Regions from separate parts of the Lysinibacillus sp. JK80 genome, predicted to be linked through region 1. Evidence: riboswitches for the same ligand, from Rfam matches in the RefSeq annotation. Region 1 holds a riboswitch; the other holds the start of a gene.

The links. Region 1 has a riboswitch for S-adenosylmethionine ahead of metK (methionine adenosyltransferase). Riboswitches for the same ligand answer to the same signal wherever they lie in the genome.
Region 2: it holds a riboswitch for S-adenosylmethionine, as region 1 does, so the genes downstream of both, HXV90_RS18150 (methionine ABC transporter ATP-binding protein) here and metK (methionine adenosyltransferase) in region 1, are expected to answer to the same signal.

What each region holds. Positions count from the first base shown of each region.
Region 1 is NZ_CP058997.1:3,453,569-3,461,761, forward strand. Features, by position in the region: gene HXV90_RS17255 (tRNA modification radical SAM protein MnmL/YtqA) at 1-772, shown strand, start outside; gene HXV90_RS17260 (tRNA 5-(aminomethyl)-2-thiouridylate-methyltransferase MnmM) at 769-1,347, shown strand; gene HXV90_RS17265 (alanine/glycine:cation symporter family protein) at 1,408-2,916, opposite strand; gene HXV90_RS17270 (alpha/beta hydrolase) at 3,043-3,849, opposite strand; gene HXV90_RS17275 (gamma carbonic anhydrase) at 3,984-4,496, shown strand; gene metK (methionine adenosyltransferase) at 4,676-5,872, opposite strand; SAM riboswitch class I at 6,131-6,249, opposite strand; gene pckA (phosphoenolpyruvate carboxykinase (ATP)) at 6,643-8,193, shown strand, end outside.
Region 2 is NZ_CP058997.1:3,603,936-3,612,128, forward strand. Features, by position in the region: gene HXV90_RS18130 (HEAT repeat domain-containing protein) at 1-122, opposite strand, end outside; gene HXV90_RS18135 (response regulator) at 119-991, opposite strand; gene HXV90_RS18140 (MetQ/NlpA family ABC transporter substrate-binding protein) at 1,194-2,045, opposite strand; gene HXV90_RS18145 (methionine ABC transporter permease) at 2,114-2,782, opposite strand; gene HXV90_RS18150 (methionine ABC transporter ATP-binding protein) at 2,772-3,800, opposite strand; SAM riboswitch class I at 3,883-3,986, opposite strand; gene HXV90_RS18155 (thioredoxin family protein) at 4,043-4,354, opposite strand; gene HXV90_RS18160 (toprim domain-containing protein) at 4,369-4,710, opposite strand; gene gcvH (glycine cleavage system protein GcvH) at 4,802-5,182, opposite strand; gene HXV90_RS18170 (arsenate reductase family protein) at 5,264-5,620, opposite strand; gene HXV90_RS18175 (acyl-CoA dehydrogenase family protein) at 5,803-7,587, opposite strand; gene HXV90_RS18180 (acetyl-CoA C-acetyltransferase) at 7,714-8,193, opposite strand, start outside.

The DNA.
Region 1 (8,193 bases):
TGATTTTGCTGGTAATAAGGTAGATCCAATTGATGTTCAATTTGCTGAAATCCGAGACAAAATGCACCAGAAATGGAAGGATGGCAAATACATGGCCTATTTCCAAGCCTACACAAATACACATGCCCCTTTGCCAGTTTTAAAAGAAAAATTTGAGGCAGCTTTAGCGCAAGAAGGTGTAGTAGGTCTTTCTATTGCTACTCGTCCTGACTGTTTACCCGATGATGTTGTCGAATATTTAGCAGAGCTAAATGAGCGGACGTATTTATGGATTGAGCTCGGTCTACAAACGGTGCATGAGAAAACGGCTAATCTTATTAATCGTGCCCATGATTATGCAACGTATGTGGAAGGCGTTGAAAAATTGCGTAAGCATGGCATTCGTGTTTGCTCACATATCATTAACGGATTGCCTCTCGAAGACTATGACATGATGATGGAAACGGCACGAGCAGTTGCACAATTAGATGTCCAAGGCATTAAAATCCACTTACTTCATCTATTAAAAGGAACGCCTATGGTGAAGCAATATGAAAAAGGTATGCTAGAATTTTTAGATCAAGATGTATATACAAAACTAGTAGCAGACCAATTAGAAATTTTACCACCAGAGATGGTCATTCATCGTATTACAGGTGATGGACCGATTGATTTAATGATTGGACCCATGTGGAGTGTAAATAAATGGGAAGTACTGAATGGCATTGATGCTGAGCTTGAACGTCGTGGTAGTTGGCAAGGGAAGTTGTATAAGGCAGAGGTTATGAAATGATACTACAACGCGTTTTACAATATGCCCAGCAGTTATTAAAAGATAATATAAAAGAGGGAGATACAGTTGTTGATGCAACTGCTGGAAACGGCCATGACACATTGTTTCTGGCACAGCTTGTTGGGGATGAAGGGCAAGTTTATGCCTTTGATGTCCAAAAAGAGGCGGTTGACGCGACACTCCTCCGACTTTTAGATAATGGTTTAGAACATCGAGCACTCGTTTTAAATAAAGGGCATGAAGAAGTTACACAGTTTGTACACAAGCCAGTAACTGCGGCAATCTTCAATCTCGGCTATTTACCTGGTAGCAACCATGATATTATTACAAGACCTAATACAACAATCCAAGCCATTGAGAATATATTAAAGCTCTTAAAAGTTGGCGGTTTGATTGTTCTTGTTATTTATCATGGTCATCCAGGTGGAAAAGAAGAGCGTGATAAGGTCATTGATTATGTAAGCCAACTGCCACAAAAATATGTTCATGTCTTAAAATACGCATTTCTGAATCAACAAAATGATCCACCCTTCGTCATTGCATTAGAGAAAATGAAAGAATATCCTATTCAATGATTACATGCTAAAAGGCGATCAGTAGTTTCTATCAAACTAGCTGATCGCCTTGCTCTTTATCTACTTGTTATTGCGTTTTTCATTATAGTCAACCCAGAAATCTGCACCTTTAATTCCTAGTTTACGAGGATCAAAGACTGGGTCTTTTCCTTCTTTTTTCTGTTTCTCGTAATCTTTTAATGCGACAATAGCTGGTTTCATGATAATTAAAATAGCTATAACGTTAATCCAAACCATCAAACCAAGACCTACATCTCCCATTGCCCATGCTAGACCAGACGTACGGATTGTACCATAAAAGGCTGCAACTAAAATGGCAATTTTCGCAATCCAAATGAATACCTTTTCTGTGCTACCTCTAAATAAGTAAGCGACATTTGTCTCTGCAATATAGTAGTAAGCCATGATTGTTGTAAAGGCAAAGAAGAATAACGCAATGGCTACAAATGGAGCACCAAAGCCAGGTAATGATGAGTCAACTGCATATTGTGTATACGCAGCTCCTGCTTCAATACTTTTCGCAAAAGTCATTTGCTCATCGCCTGCTAATCCACCACTATTAAATTCTCCAATATGGATAAATGGATCTGCTCCCTCAGCTGCCTTTTCATCTTGTACATTGTACATACCTGTAAATAAAATCATAAATGCCGTAGCAGAACAAATTAATAATGTATCAATATAAACAGACGCGGCTTGTACAATTCCTTGCTTAGCAGGATGTGATACTTCCGCAGCTGCCGCAGGGTGAGCACCAGTTCCTTGACCAGCCTCATTAGAGTAAATTCCACGTTTAACACCCCAAGCAATCGCTGAACCAATAACCCCGCCAAAAATTTCTTGAGCACCAAATGCACTAGAAAAAATTAATCCGATAACTGTTGGTACTTGTGAAATATTCATAAAAATAATGACAATTGCCATAATGATATAAGCTAATGCCATAAATGGTACAATAATTTGAGCAGCGTTTGCAATTGATTTAATACCACCAATGATAATAGCACCTAGTAACACAACAATTATAAGTCCTGTGATCCATGTATCCAAACCGAAAGCGTTTTCAACAGCACCTGCGATGGCATTTGACTGCACACCAGGCATCAAAATTAACATTGCTATTAAAGCCGCCACAGCAAAAATTACTGCAAACCATTTTTGACCCATTCCTTTTTCTATGTAAAAGGCCGGTCCACCACGATATTCTGTATCTTTCTCTTCTTTATAGATTTGAGCTAATGTTGATTCTACATACGCGGTAGCCGCACCAATGAAAGCGATTGCCCACATCCAAAAGACAGCACCAGGTCCTCCCATTCCAATTGCTGTCGCAGTACCAGCAATATTACCTGTACCTACACGTCCTGATAATGCGATAGACATTGCTTGGAAAGAGGATATTCCCTTTTCCGATTTCTCCCCTTTAAACATTAAAACAAACATATCTTTAATGTGCCTTACCTGTAGGAACCTTGTGATAATTGAGAAAAATAACCCAATCAATAAGATACCATAAATAAACCATGGTCCCCATAAAATACCATTCAACTTCTCCACAATTACATCCATTTTACCCCTCCAATTTAAAATACCTTACTTTAGATCATTATAGTATTACACTTTTCAGAAAATTACAATATTATTTTTGAGTAACAATATTTAAGTAAGTAACCTAGTAAATGGAAGGGGATAAACCTATTTAATTATATAACCAATTCTTCGAAGAGCATTATTAATAAAATCTCGTGTATACATATAAATTTCTTCGCGCTCTCCCTCATGAAATAAATTATGATAACAATTTGCCCATTCTTTAAACTGAAATTCTGTGAATTCCTGTTGATGAAGCCAATTTCGGGTTTGGCGAGTGTCCGTAATTTTATCCTTCTCAGCTGTCATAATTAGCATAGGCATATTAGGCATTTCACCTTTAGGCAGCATCACTAAATTTTTCATCATTTGCTGAAGTTCTCGATACCATTTCACAGAAACAACAGACATGAGCGGTACATCATCTTTCATTTCTTCTCTGCCTTCAACACTACGCGTTAATTTCTCTAATGTAATATCATGTGTCAACTTAACATTGGCTGTTAACGCACTTAGACTTGTTAAAGCATTTGTTAATTTACCTGGTAATAGCTTTAGTTGCAACCAAGGTGATGTTAAAATAATGCCTGCACATTCATATTGTCTCTTTTGCAGTGTATGGAGGATTAATGTTGCACCTAGTCCATGCCCTATTACAAAGGTTGGTAAATTATATGAAAAAGCATTTTCAATCAGGTTTCGTGTATACTTATTGTACAATTTGAAGTCTTCATCATGGACTCTAGCAAATCTTGCATTACCACCATGATTCGGTAAATCCCCCATGACTATGTGGAAGCCTTCTAATCTTAATTTCTCTATCAGCCATGCATACCAACGGTGATTTTCATAAGCACCATGAAGAATAGCAATCACAGCTTTTGCTTGTCCATCAGCTTCCCATTTCCACATTTACATAGTCCTCCTAAAAAATAATTACACTTTGATTATATCGAAATAAATAGCACATTTTAATTTTATATTTCCATAAAGTTGCGTATTTGATACGATAATACTACATTATAGAAAGAAAAGAGGCGATTTTCATGATTTATCCATTTAAAGATAAAACGCCAAAGATCGATCCGTCTGTTTTCATTGCTGATTACGCAACTGTTACGGGCGACGTAACAATTGGCGCCGAAACAACCATTTGGTTTAATACGGTTATTCGTGGTGATGTTTCCCCAACGATTATCGGTAAACGTGTCAGTATTCAGGATCTTTGCTGTTTACACCAAAGCCCAAAATATCCGCTCATTATTGAAGATGAGGTAACAGTTGGACACCAAGTCACTTTACATAGTTGTACAATTCGCAAAAATGCCTTAATTGGTATGGGATCCATTATTTTAGACGGAGCTGAGATTGGAGAAGGTGCATTTATTGGAGCTGGAAGCCTAGTACCTCCTGGTAAAGTCATTCCTCCAAATAGTTTAGCATTAGGTCGTCCAGCAAAAGTTGTCCGAGAATTAAATGCTGAAGATAAAGAGGATATGGAACGCATCGTACGAGAATACGCAGAAAAAGGTCAATATTATAAATCACTTCAGAAATAAATAACCTACACAAAAAATCAATACTAACGAAAAAATCCCTCGCGTTTTCGTGTACCGAATATGTTCACGAATCCTAGCGAGGTATTTTTGTAAAAAAAACAAAAGGAGCAATGTTGCTCCTTTGTTTATTAATACATTAGAATAATTTTCTAATGACTTCATTACTTTAGTTCAATAGTTTATAAACGTGCTTTTTCTCGTAGCGCGTCTGCTTTATCAATTTGCTCCCATGGTACATTTAAATCTGTACGACCAAAATGTCCATACGCAGCAGTTTGTTTATAAATTGGACGACGAAGATCAAGCATTTTAATGATACCTGCTGGGCGTAGATCGAATAGCTCGCGTACCCATTCAACGATCTCGCTTTCTTTCACTCTACCTGTGCCAAATGTATCGACAGCAATGGAAACAGGCTGAGCAACGCCAATCGCATAGGCAAGTTGCACTTCAGCACGTTCTGCTAAGCCAGCTGCTACGATGTTTTTCGCTACATAACGTGCTGCATATGCCGCCGAACGGTCTACCTTGGTTGCATCCTTACCTGAGAAGGCACCACCACCGTGACGTGCATAACCACCGTATGTATCAACAATGATTTTACGTCCTGTTAATCCAGCATCACCTTTTGGCCCACCAATTACAAAACGGCCAGTTGGATTGATGAAGTATTTCGTATTAGCATCTAATAATTCACTTGGTACGACTGGTGCAATAACAAATTCTTTTAAATCTGCTTGAATTTGTTCAAGTGTTGCTTCTTCATCATGCTGTGTTGAAATAACAATTGTATCCACGCGAACCGGTACATTATTGTCATCATATTCAATCGTTACTTGCGTTTTACCATCAGGACGTAAATAGGCAAGTTCACCTGATTTACGTACTTCTGTTAAACGGCGTGCTAATTTGTGTGCCAAGCTAATTGGTAATGGCATTAGCTCTGGTGTTTCATTACATGCATAGCCAAACATTAAGCCTTGGTCACCAGCACCAATTGCTTCAATATCAGCATCTGTCATAGAGCCTTCACGTGCCTCTAATGCCTGATCAACACCTTGAGCAATATCAGGTGATTGTTCACCAATTGCCACAAGCACCGCTAAGTTCTCAGCATCAAAGCCATATTTACCTCGTGTATAGCCAATTTCAGCTACAGTGTCACGAACAATACCTTTAATATCCACATAAGTAGAAGTAGTAATTTCTCCTGCTACTAATACTAATCCTGTTGTTACAGTTGTTTCACACGCTACACGTGCATTTGGATCTTCTGCTAAAATAGCATCTAAAATGGCATCCGAGATTTGGTCACAAATCTTATCTGGATGTCCTTCTGTTACACTCTCTGATGTAAACAGTCGACGGTTTGTCATTTGGTTTTCCTCCTAAATACTCTTACAATAAGTAGTTGTGTATGAATACGGTACTCATTACCCATGTCAAGTCCGCTCCTAAGGATTGAACTCTCAAGCCGTTACTGCTGCTTTTAACACGAGGATTTCGAAAGATCCGTCATTATAATAAGGAAAGAACTACATATACTTACCTTTACATTGAATTTTAACAATAAAAAAATCCTTTTCTCACGTTACTTTACATGAGGAAAGGAATAATGACTGCGTAACCTTTCACTCTTATCGTTCAAGGGATGTTCCCTTGCATCAGGTTGGCACCAACGCATGTCGTGAAATAGTTCATGCAGGTTGCCGGGTTTCACAGGGCCTGACCCTCCACCAGCTCGGGATAAGAGTATCCGTTCAATCTCATGTTACTGAAAAGGTCGAACGTTGTCAAATATTTTCTTATGTATTACTGTATAGAAAGGAAAGAACGAACTTATTACACAAAAACTTTTCATACTTGGATGATGATGTAAATAGAAGCAAATTAATCCCTACAACATACCTAGCTACTTGTGGTAACATATGTGTGGCTCAATTTTCGTGCCTAATTACAGTAGGATTGATGGTATTCTACTCGAAAAACATTATTTTTTGTCAGTTTATTGAAAAGTGGTAAAAACTCTAAAATAATTTCTTAATTAGTATAGATTATTTAAGCAATTGTGTTATACTATTTTTGAAATTAAGAAAAAATCCCTCTAAATCAAGGGAATACTATAAAAAAGGATGGTATTTAATCGATGAATTCAGTAGAAATTGCAAACGAACTGAAGGAATTATTAAACGGCGGTAACATTAATGTTCAACTTTCAGTACCACAATTAGCAGAAAAAGCTACATCTCGTGGTGAAGCAATGTTAACAGTAGATGGCGCAGTTCGTGCAGAAACTGGCAAATACACTGGTCGTTCACCTAAAGATAAATATACGGTAGAAGAAGAAAGCACAAAAGATCAAATTGACTGGGGTAAAGTCAACCAACCGATTTCTTCTGAAGTGTTCGATAACCTATATGTAAAAGTAATAAAATATTTAAAAGAACGTGACGAGTTATTCGTATTCAAGGGCTTTGCAGGTGCTGACAAAGACTCACAATTAAGCATTCAAGTTATCAATGAATACGCATGGCACAATCTTTTTGCTCATCAATTATTTATCCGTCCAACAGCAGATGAATTAGCTTCTCATGTTGCCGACTTCACTGTCATCTCAGCTCCTAACTTTAAAGCAGATCCTGCGGTTGATGGTACTGCTTCTGAAACATTCATCATCGTATCACTTGAAAAGAAAATTATTTTAATTGGTGGTACAGAATATGCTGGTGAAATGAAAAAATCTATCTTTGGTATCATGAACTATTTATTACCACAACAAGGTATTCTTTCAATGCACTGCTCAGCAAACGTTGGTGAAGCTGGCGATGTAGCGTTATTCTTCGGTCTATCTGGTACTGGTAAAACGACGTTATCAGCTGATCCTGATCGTAAGCTAATCGGTGACGATGAACACGGTTGGTCTGATAATGGTGTATTCAACATTGAGGGTGGTTGCTATGCAAAAACAATCAACCTTTCTGCTGAAAAAGAACCAGAAATCTACAATGCAATCCGCTTCGGCTCTGTATTAGAAAACGTAGCTGTTGATCCAGAAACTCGTATTTGTGACTATGATGATGGTTCGCTAACAGAAAATACACGTGTAGCTTATCCAATCCAATACATCGAAAATATCGTTGATCCTTCTGTTGCAGGTCATCCAAAAACAATCATCTTCCTAACAGCTGATGCATTTGGCGTGTTACCTCCAATCAGTAAATTAACAAAAGAACAAGCGATGTATCACTTCCTAAGCGGGTTCACTTCTAAACTTGCTGGAACTGAACGTGGTGTGACTGAGCCAGAACCAGTATTCTCTACTTGCTTCGGGTCTCCATTCCTTCCACTTCCTGCAACAGTATACGCAGAAATGTTAGGACAAAAAATTGACGAGCACGGTGCACAGGTATACTTAGTAAACACTGGTTGGACTGGTGGCGAATATGGCACAGGTAGCCGTATGAAACTGTCTTACACACGTACAATGGTCCGTGCAGCAATCGATGGTAAATTAGCAGATGTTGAAACAACACAAGATGCTGTGTTTGGTTTACACATTCCAACAGCAGTTGAAGGCGTACCTTCAGAAGTGTTAAATCCTCGTGAAGCTTGGGCAGATAAAGCTGCATACGATGCAAAAGCTGCTGAGCTTGCAGGCTTATTCAACGAAAACTTCAAGAAATTCTCAAACGTTTCT
Region 2 (8,193 bases), 150 kb from region 1:
CGAACTTTCTCAAAATAGCTTTCACGCTGTCGCTGAACAAGTAAATACATAAAAAAGATAAAGAGTACAACTAATAAAAAGGAAATTATTACCAAAATTGTCGAAACAGTCAGCTTGATCATTGCCAAAACCTCGCAAACGTTCTTTTAATTTTGGCTTCTAGCAAACGTAAATTAAATGGTTTGACAATATATTCATCAACACCGCCCTCATAAGCATTAAGCGCTGCCCCTTCAGAATTGCGTTCTGACATCATATAAATAATAAATTTCTTTTCATTTGGCATATGTCGTAAGATATGCAATATTTCTAAGCCATTTTTTAGCGGTAAAATATCATTCATAAGAATTAGATGCATATGCCCTAATTTATAATCATCCGATTGTAAAAAGCTATAGCCATCCTCATAAACCTTTACATCTAAAGAAAAATAAGGGATATTTATTTGGTTAAGCGTTGACTCTAATACTTGTCTAAAAATTGCGTTTTGCTCAATAATACTAACTTTCACTAATTCAGTTGGTTGCTCACAGTAATCCTTTACCTCTGCTATACTCCATGTTAATTGCTCATCCCCTGATAACATCTGTTTATTTTTATTTAACAGCTCTTCAAAAATAACGTTATTATTTCTTATTTCTGTTATAGAGGCCTTTAATGCAATCTGTTGGAACTTTCGTTCTGCTTTTAAGATGGCAAATATTCGTTTTAAAAACGCCCTAGCTTCTACATCACTACTTTGTAAAAAGAAGATGCCCCAATGATCTCCGTCGGATAATTGAAAAAGCAAGTCTGTCTTGCGTATTTTTGATTGTAAAAACGAGGTAACTTGATCATTCACATTTTCATTCAGTTGTGTAGCATTAGCTGTTTTTAAAAAGACTGCTGTTATAGTAAGGCGTGATCTAATCACACTTTCTCGCCATATTTTAAAGTAGCGCTCTACTTCATGTTCTTGCATGATGTCATGGGTGAATTTTATATCATTCATTAGAATCACTCCATCTAGTTTTTTCTTATTATTACTTTCTATCATTTATTTCGTAGATTAACAACATTACTATAGTAATAAATGTGACTAAACAATAAATAGACGTCATAAAAAATACATAGTTTCTCATCAATTTAACTACAAATAAAAAAGAGTACATAAGTCGTTAAACTTATGTACCCTTTTATAAAATTTTTAATTCTTATTTTACCGGTACTACTGCACCTTTCCACTCTTCTAAAATGAAGTCTTGGATTTCTTTAGATGTTAATACTTCTAATAATTTTTTATTTTCAGGTTTTGATTCATCACCTGCACGTACAGCGATGATGTTAACATATGGAGATTCTTTATCTTCAAGAGAAATAGCATCTTCAATTGGGTTTAAACCGTTATCGATGGCAAAGTTAGAATTGATAAGTACTGCATCGCCTTCATCGTTTTCGTACATTTGTACAAGCATTTCTGGGGCAGTATTTGCATCGAATTTAAAGTTTTTAGGATTTTCTTCAATATCCTTTAATTCTGCTGCTGTTTTATCAATGCCTTCTTTTAATTTGATTAAGCCTTTAGCCTCTAACAATGACAGCATACGACCATGGTCAGATACTGAATTAGAAAGTAAAATTGTTGCGCCTTCAGGCAGGTCTTCTAACGTTTTATATTTTTTAGAGTAAATACCGATTGGTTCAATATGAACGCCACCTGCATTAACGAAATCATAGCCATTGTCTTTAATTTGTAGCTCTAAGTAAGGAATGTGCTGGAAATAGTTTGCATCAATATCTTTTGACTCTAAATCTTGGTTTGGTAGAACATAATCTGTATACGTTTCAATTTCAAGGTCTATGCCTTCTTTAGCTAAGATCGGTTTTGCTTTTTCTAAAATAACTGCGTGCGGTGTATTAGAAGCACCTACTTTTAATGTTACGTTTTCTTTGTTATCTGTTTGATCGCCAGATGCTGATTTTTCATCTTCTTTTTTATCTGTACCGCAAGCTACTAATGCTAGTACAAGTATTGATAAAAATAATCCTGCTAATAACTTTTTCATTTATGACACTCCCTTGTATTTGTTTTAAATATGTTAGCGGTAAAAACCGGAATAACCCCTTTTTCTTGCTAGCGTTTATCAATTTTTTCAGTAATTAAATCACCAATCCATTGAATAATAAATACGACTACTAAGATCAAAATAGTTGCCATTAATGTCACATCTTGGCGATTTCGCTGGAAGCCGTCTAAGAAAGCTAAGTTACCAAGACCACCTGCACCAATAATTCCTGCCATCGCTGTATAACCTACAAGAGCAACAGCCGTTACAGTGATACCAGAAATCAAAGCTGGTAATGATTCCGGAACCAATACTTTCCAAATAATTGTAGAAGTTTTTGCTCCCATTGAACGGGCTGCTTCAATCACACCTTTATCAATTTCACGTAACGCAATTAATACCATACGAGCATAAAACGGTGCTGCACCGATAATTAAAGCAGGTAACGCCGCATTGGCACCGCGAATTGTACCTAGTAAAAACTTCGTAAATGGAATTAATAAAATAATTAATACGATAAATGGAATGGAACGGAAAATATTAACGAGTGATCCTGTTAAAAAGTTAACGATTTTATTTGCCCATAACTGATTGGGGCTAGTTAGAAATAGAACAATACCAATGACTAACCCAAGAATAAATGTCACAACCGTTGATATAGCTGTCATGTATAAAGTTTCATACGTAGCTTGCCACATATTTTCCCAGTCTACATTCGGAAAGAGATTAGTTAGCATTTTCAATCACCTCCGTCTGTACTTCCACTGTATTTAAATAACGAAGGGCTTCAGTGACATTTGTCTGAGAGCCATCAATTTGCACAATCAATGTACCATATGCACCATTTTTTGTTTGTGAAATATTTCCGTGAACAATACTTACTTCTACATCAAATTGTTTCACAAGATGTGAGATGACAGGCTGTTCTGTTTTTTCACCAACAAAAATCAATTTGACAAGTTGTCCAGTTGGATAGTTTGTTTTAATTTGTGCTACCGTATCTTGTGTTTCCTTAGTGTCGGTAATTTGAGATACAAACTTCTTAGTAATAGCCGCCTGTGGGGCTTGGAAGACTTGTAATACCTCACCACGTTCCACAATTTCGCCTGCCTCCATCACCGCTACACGATGACAAATTTTGCGGATGACATGCATTTCGTGGGTAATCAGGACGATTGTTAAGCCTAAGCGTTCATTTATATCTACGAGTAAATCAAGAATGGCATCCGTTGTTTCAGGGTCAAGTGCGGATGTCGCCTCATCACATAGTAAAACCTCTGGATTATTCGCTAATGCACGTGCAATTCCTACACGCTGCTTTTGTCCCCCGGAAAGCTGGGATGGATATGCCTTATCGCGCCCTTCTAAGCCTACAAGGGCAATTAATTCCTTCACACGCGCTTCACGTTGAGCCTTTGGGAAGCCTGCGATTTCTAAAGGGAATGCAATATTTTCGGCAACTGTTCTTGACCAAAGTAAATTAAAATGCTGGAAAATCATACTTACCTTTTGTCTAGCTGCTCTAAGCTTTTGCCCTTTTATCGATGAAAATTCTTGATTGTTCACCGTTACTGTTCCTGCTGTCGGTTTCTCTAAACCGTTTAATAAACGAATCATGGTACTTTTACCAGCACCACTATAGCCGATAATGCCAAAAATTTCACCTTTATTAATAGTAAGGTTGACGTCTTTGACTGCCGTTAATTCGCCATTTGCTGTTTTGTATTTCTTTGTAATATTTTGAAGCTGGATCATAGCGAATACTCCTTTTCTCATATAGAAAACCCCTTCACTCACAGACAAGTAGAAGGGGTCACGTATGATACGTTAAACCGTTCTCTCATCTTTCAAAGAAAAATCTTTGGGTGATTTGGCACCTTTTCACATTGTGATGGTTGCCGGGCTTCATAGGGCACTTCCCTCCGCCACTCTTCATAAGAGTTCGATATATTTAATGTTTTAATAATATATTTGATACTTTACCACGCTAGTAAAGTTCAGTCAATTGATTTTTTTAACAATTCATATAAAAATGGTACGGATTGAAAAGCATAAATCTTTTCTGTCACTTTTCCGCCATCACTGATGAGTAGACAGGGAACACTTTCAATTTGATGCTCATAAGCTATGTGTTCCAAAAAGTTGATATTTGCTTTACCCATTTGTAGCTGTGGCAGTAATTGCTCAATAATGGACATCATTTTAGATGCCACTGCACACGTTCCACACATCGGTGTATATAAATAAAATGCAGTTTTCTCTCCCGACTGTTTAGCCGCTTCCCACTGCTCTATTGACCATTCTTCCATTTACTCACGCAACCTTACAAAATATATTCATTATGGATTGAAAAATGTGCACGCAGTAAAATCATTGCTAGCACTTTTCTTGGTGTCGTTTCTACTTCCTTGTATGTTGGCATTGTGCGCAGATGCTCAGCCTCTGGATAATGTCTGTCCATTAATGCACGTAGCTTATCACCAGAAGTATCTGCATCAAAAAAAGTAAATAGCTCACAGCCCTCATAGGGATCCAGTAGTTCTTCTAATTGATGCACACCAATTGTACCATTCGTACATAGTATTGTAACATTCTCATTCAAAATAGGCTCAATTTGTAGCTTATCTGAGCGCCCTTCTACTATCAAGCATTTTCCCTCGAACATTACGCCACCTCCATTTAGAGATCCCCACTTATAAGTCATTATATAACAAAAAACGCCGGTAGTTTCCGACGTTTTTCGATTATGGCTTGTCTTATTCAGCGATCATTTCTTCGTATTGCTCTGCTGTCATTAGTTTCTCAACTTCTGATGCGTCAGCAGGCTCAACAACGATCATCCATGCTTTTTCATATGGTGATTCATTAACGAATTCTGGGCTATCTTCTAAATCTGCATTTACTTCAACTACAGTACCTGAGATTGGTGCATATAATTCAGAAACAGTTTTTACTGATTCTACGCTACCGAATGGATCATCTGTTTTGATTTCGTCGCCAACTTGTGGAAGCTCAACGAATACGATATCTCCTAATTCAGATTGTGCGAAGTGAGTAATACCAATACGTACTTTTCCATCTTCTACTTTTACCCATTCATGTTCTTCAGAGTATCGTAAGTCTTTAGGTGTGCTCATGCAAAAAACCCCTCCATAAATATGTAATATATTCACTTTCAGTGTGCCATACTTCTCCTATAAATACAAGGTTTAATACGGTTATTTCCAAGCTTGCTCAAAATCTACTTCTTTAAAACCTAAAGTAACTTTTTTTCCATCTGTCACGATGGGACGTTTAATTAACATGCCATCTGAAGCAAGTAGCTCAAGCTGCTCATCCTCCGTCATTTCTGCTAACTTGTCCTTTAAACCAAGCTCACGATATTTCATGCCTGAGGTATTAAAAAATTTCTTCAAAGGCTGTCCACTAGCTTGCCAAATAGCTGTTAATTCTTCTTTAGTGGGAGGTTGCTCTGCGATATGTACCTCTTCATAGGAAACCTCATGCTCATTTAACCACTTCTGTGCCTTTTTACATGTTGTACATTTCGGATAATGGAAAAATTGAATCGTCATTACAATGCTCCTCTTCTGTCTTTTTCTGTAGTATACCATCATAGTTGTTTTCAATGGTGAACTTCACTCTTTTTTGTAAGTTTATCCACCAGTTGTGCAAATTTATCCGCTCCTTTTACAATTATCCATCTCATAAAAAAACCTAGCTATCTTTTGCAGATAGCTAGGTTAAATTTGCACTATTAAACAATATATTTTTCTGCATCAATTAATTTAACGGAAGCCTCACGCTTCTTCGCAATTAAATTATATGGATTATTACGCGTTAGCTTACGCAGTGCAGATAATGTCATACGGGCTGCATCGCCATCCGCTGAAGCAAGAATTGTGTCTTTTGCTTCTTTTTCGATTTCTGCGAATGCTTCTTGGCAGAAAATTTGTGTGTATAGCAATTTTTGATGTGCTTTTTCAGCACCGTCACGAGCAATTGCTTTTTCTGTACGTAAGACAGCTGATTCCATTGCAAATAATTGGTTAGCTATATTCGCAATGTTTACCAATACTTCTTGCTCTTGATCAAGTTTTGCACCAAAGCGTTGTGCTGCTAATCCTGCAGCTAATACAGCAATCTTCTTGGCATTTTTCACTAAATATTTTTCTTGTGCTAACGGCTCTGTACCGATTTCCTCTGGCATTAGCATAAGCAGCTCTTGCTGTAAATTTTGAGCAACTTGTAATAATGGCAGCTCACCTTTTAGAGCCTTTTTCATAAATGTACCAGGTACAATCATGCGGTTAATTTCGTTTGTACCTTCAAAAATTCGATTAATACGAGAATCACGGTAAATACGCTCTACCTCATACTCAGCCATAAAGCCATAACCGCCATGAAGTTGTACTGCTTCATCTGCAATATAGTCTAATGTTTCTGAACCGAATACTTTGGCAATAGAGCATTCAATAGCATATTCAGCAATCGCACCTGCAATCACTTTTCCTTGCTTTTGCTCTTCAGGGCTTAACTGACTTAAGCGGTCCTCAAATAGACCAACCGTACGATAGTTTAATGATTCTGATGCATACAGTTGAGAAGCCATTGTAGATAATTTCTCTTTTGTCAGATTGAAATCAGAAAGCTTTGTTTTAAATTGCTGACGTTGGTTTGTATACTGAATAGCTAACTCCAATGCACGCTTCGATCCGCCAATTGTGCCCACGCCTAGTTTATAACGACCAATGTTTAAAATATTGAACGCAATGATATGACCACGACCAATTTCGCCTAATAGATTTTCTACAGGTACTTCCGCATCTTCCAATACTAATGTACGAGTTGATGATGATTTAATCCCCATTTTCTTTTCTTCAGGGCCAACTGAAACACCATTGTAGGCACGTTCTACGATAAAGGCAGAGAATTTATCGCCATCAATTTTTGCGTAGACAACAAATACATCAGCAAAGCCTGCATTCGTAATCCACTGTTTTTCCCCATTTAAAATATAATGTGTGCCAGCTTCATTTAATTTGGCAGTCGTTTTTGCACCTAGAGCATCTGAACCTGAACCTGGCTCTGTTAATGCATAGGCAGCGATTAATTCACCTGAAGCAAGCTTAGGTAAGTATTTTTTCTTTTGATCTTCATTACCGAATAAAACAATTGGTAATGACCCAATTCCAACGTGAGCACCATGTGTGATAGAGAAACCACCTGCAACAGACATTTTTTCAGCGATTAAAGCTGAAGAAACTTTGTCTAATCCTAGCCCATCGTATTCTTCAGGCACGTCTGCTCCAAGTAAGCCTAATTCGCCTGCACTTTTTAGGAGACGCACTGAATGCTCAAATTCATGGTGCTCTAAATTTTCAACTACTGGTAAAACTTCATTTGCTACGTATTCCTCTGTTGTTTTAGCAATCATTTTATGCTCGTCAGTGAAATCTTCCGGTGTAAATACACGATCTAATTCCACATCTTCAATAAGAAATCCGCCGCCTTTAATGAAATCAGTTGTTTTTTCAGTCATGATTAATTCCTCCCAATATATCTTTTTGTTAGTTGATTCCCCTAATGATCATATATAGAAAAGCTTGATGTATACAATGTTCGGAGGCAACCGTAAACAGTACACCTCAAGCTGATCTAGCAAAATTTATAGAATTTCAAATACGCCAGCAGCACCCATGCCGCCACCAATACACATTGTCACGACGCCATATTTCTTCCCTTGACGCTTCAATTCATGAATTAGCTTTAAAGTTAAAATAGCTCCCGTTGCGCCTAATGGATGACCTAATGCAATCGCTCCACCATTGACATTGACTTTCTCTTGGTCGATGCCTAAATGACGTACCACCTGTAATGACTGTGAAGCAAACGCTTCATTAATTTCCCATAAATCAATATCATCGATGGATAAGCCTGCAATTTCCAACGCTTTTGGCACTGCCACGATAGGCCCGATACCCATTACTTCAGGGGGTACACCGCCTACTGCAAAGCCTAGGAATTTTGCCATTGGTGTCAGTCCTTGCTTGTCAGCTTCTTCACGATCCATTACTAGTACAGCTGCTGCACCATCGGAAGTTTGAGAGGCATTCCCCGCCGTTACACTGCCTTTTACATGGAAAGC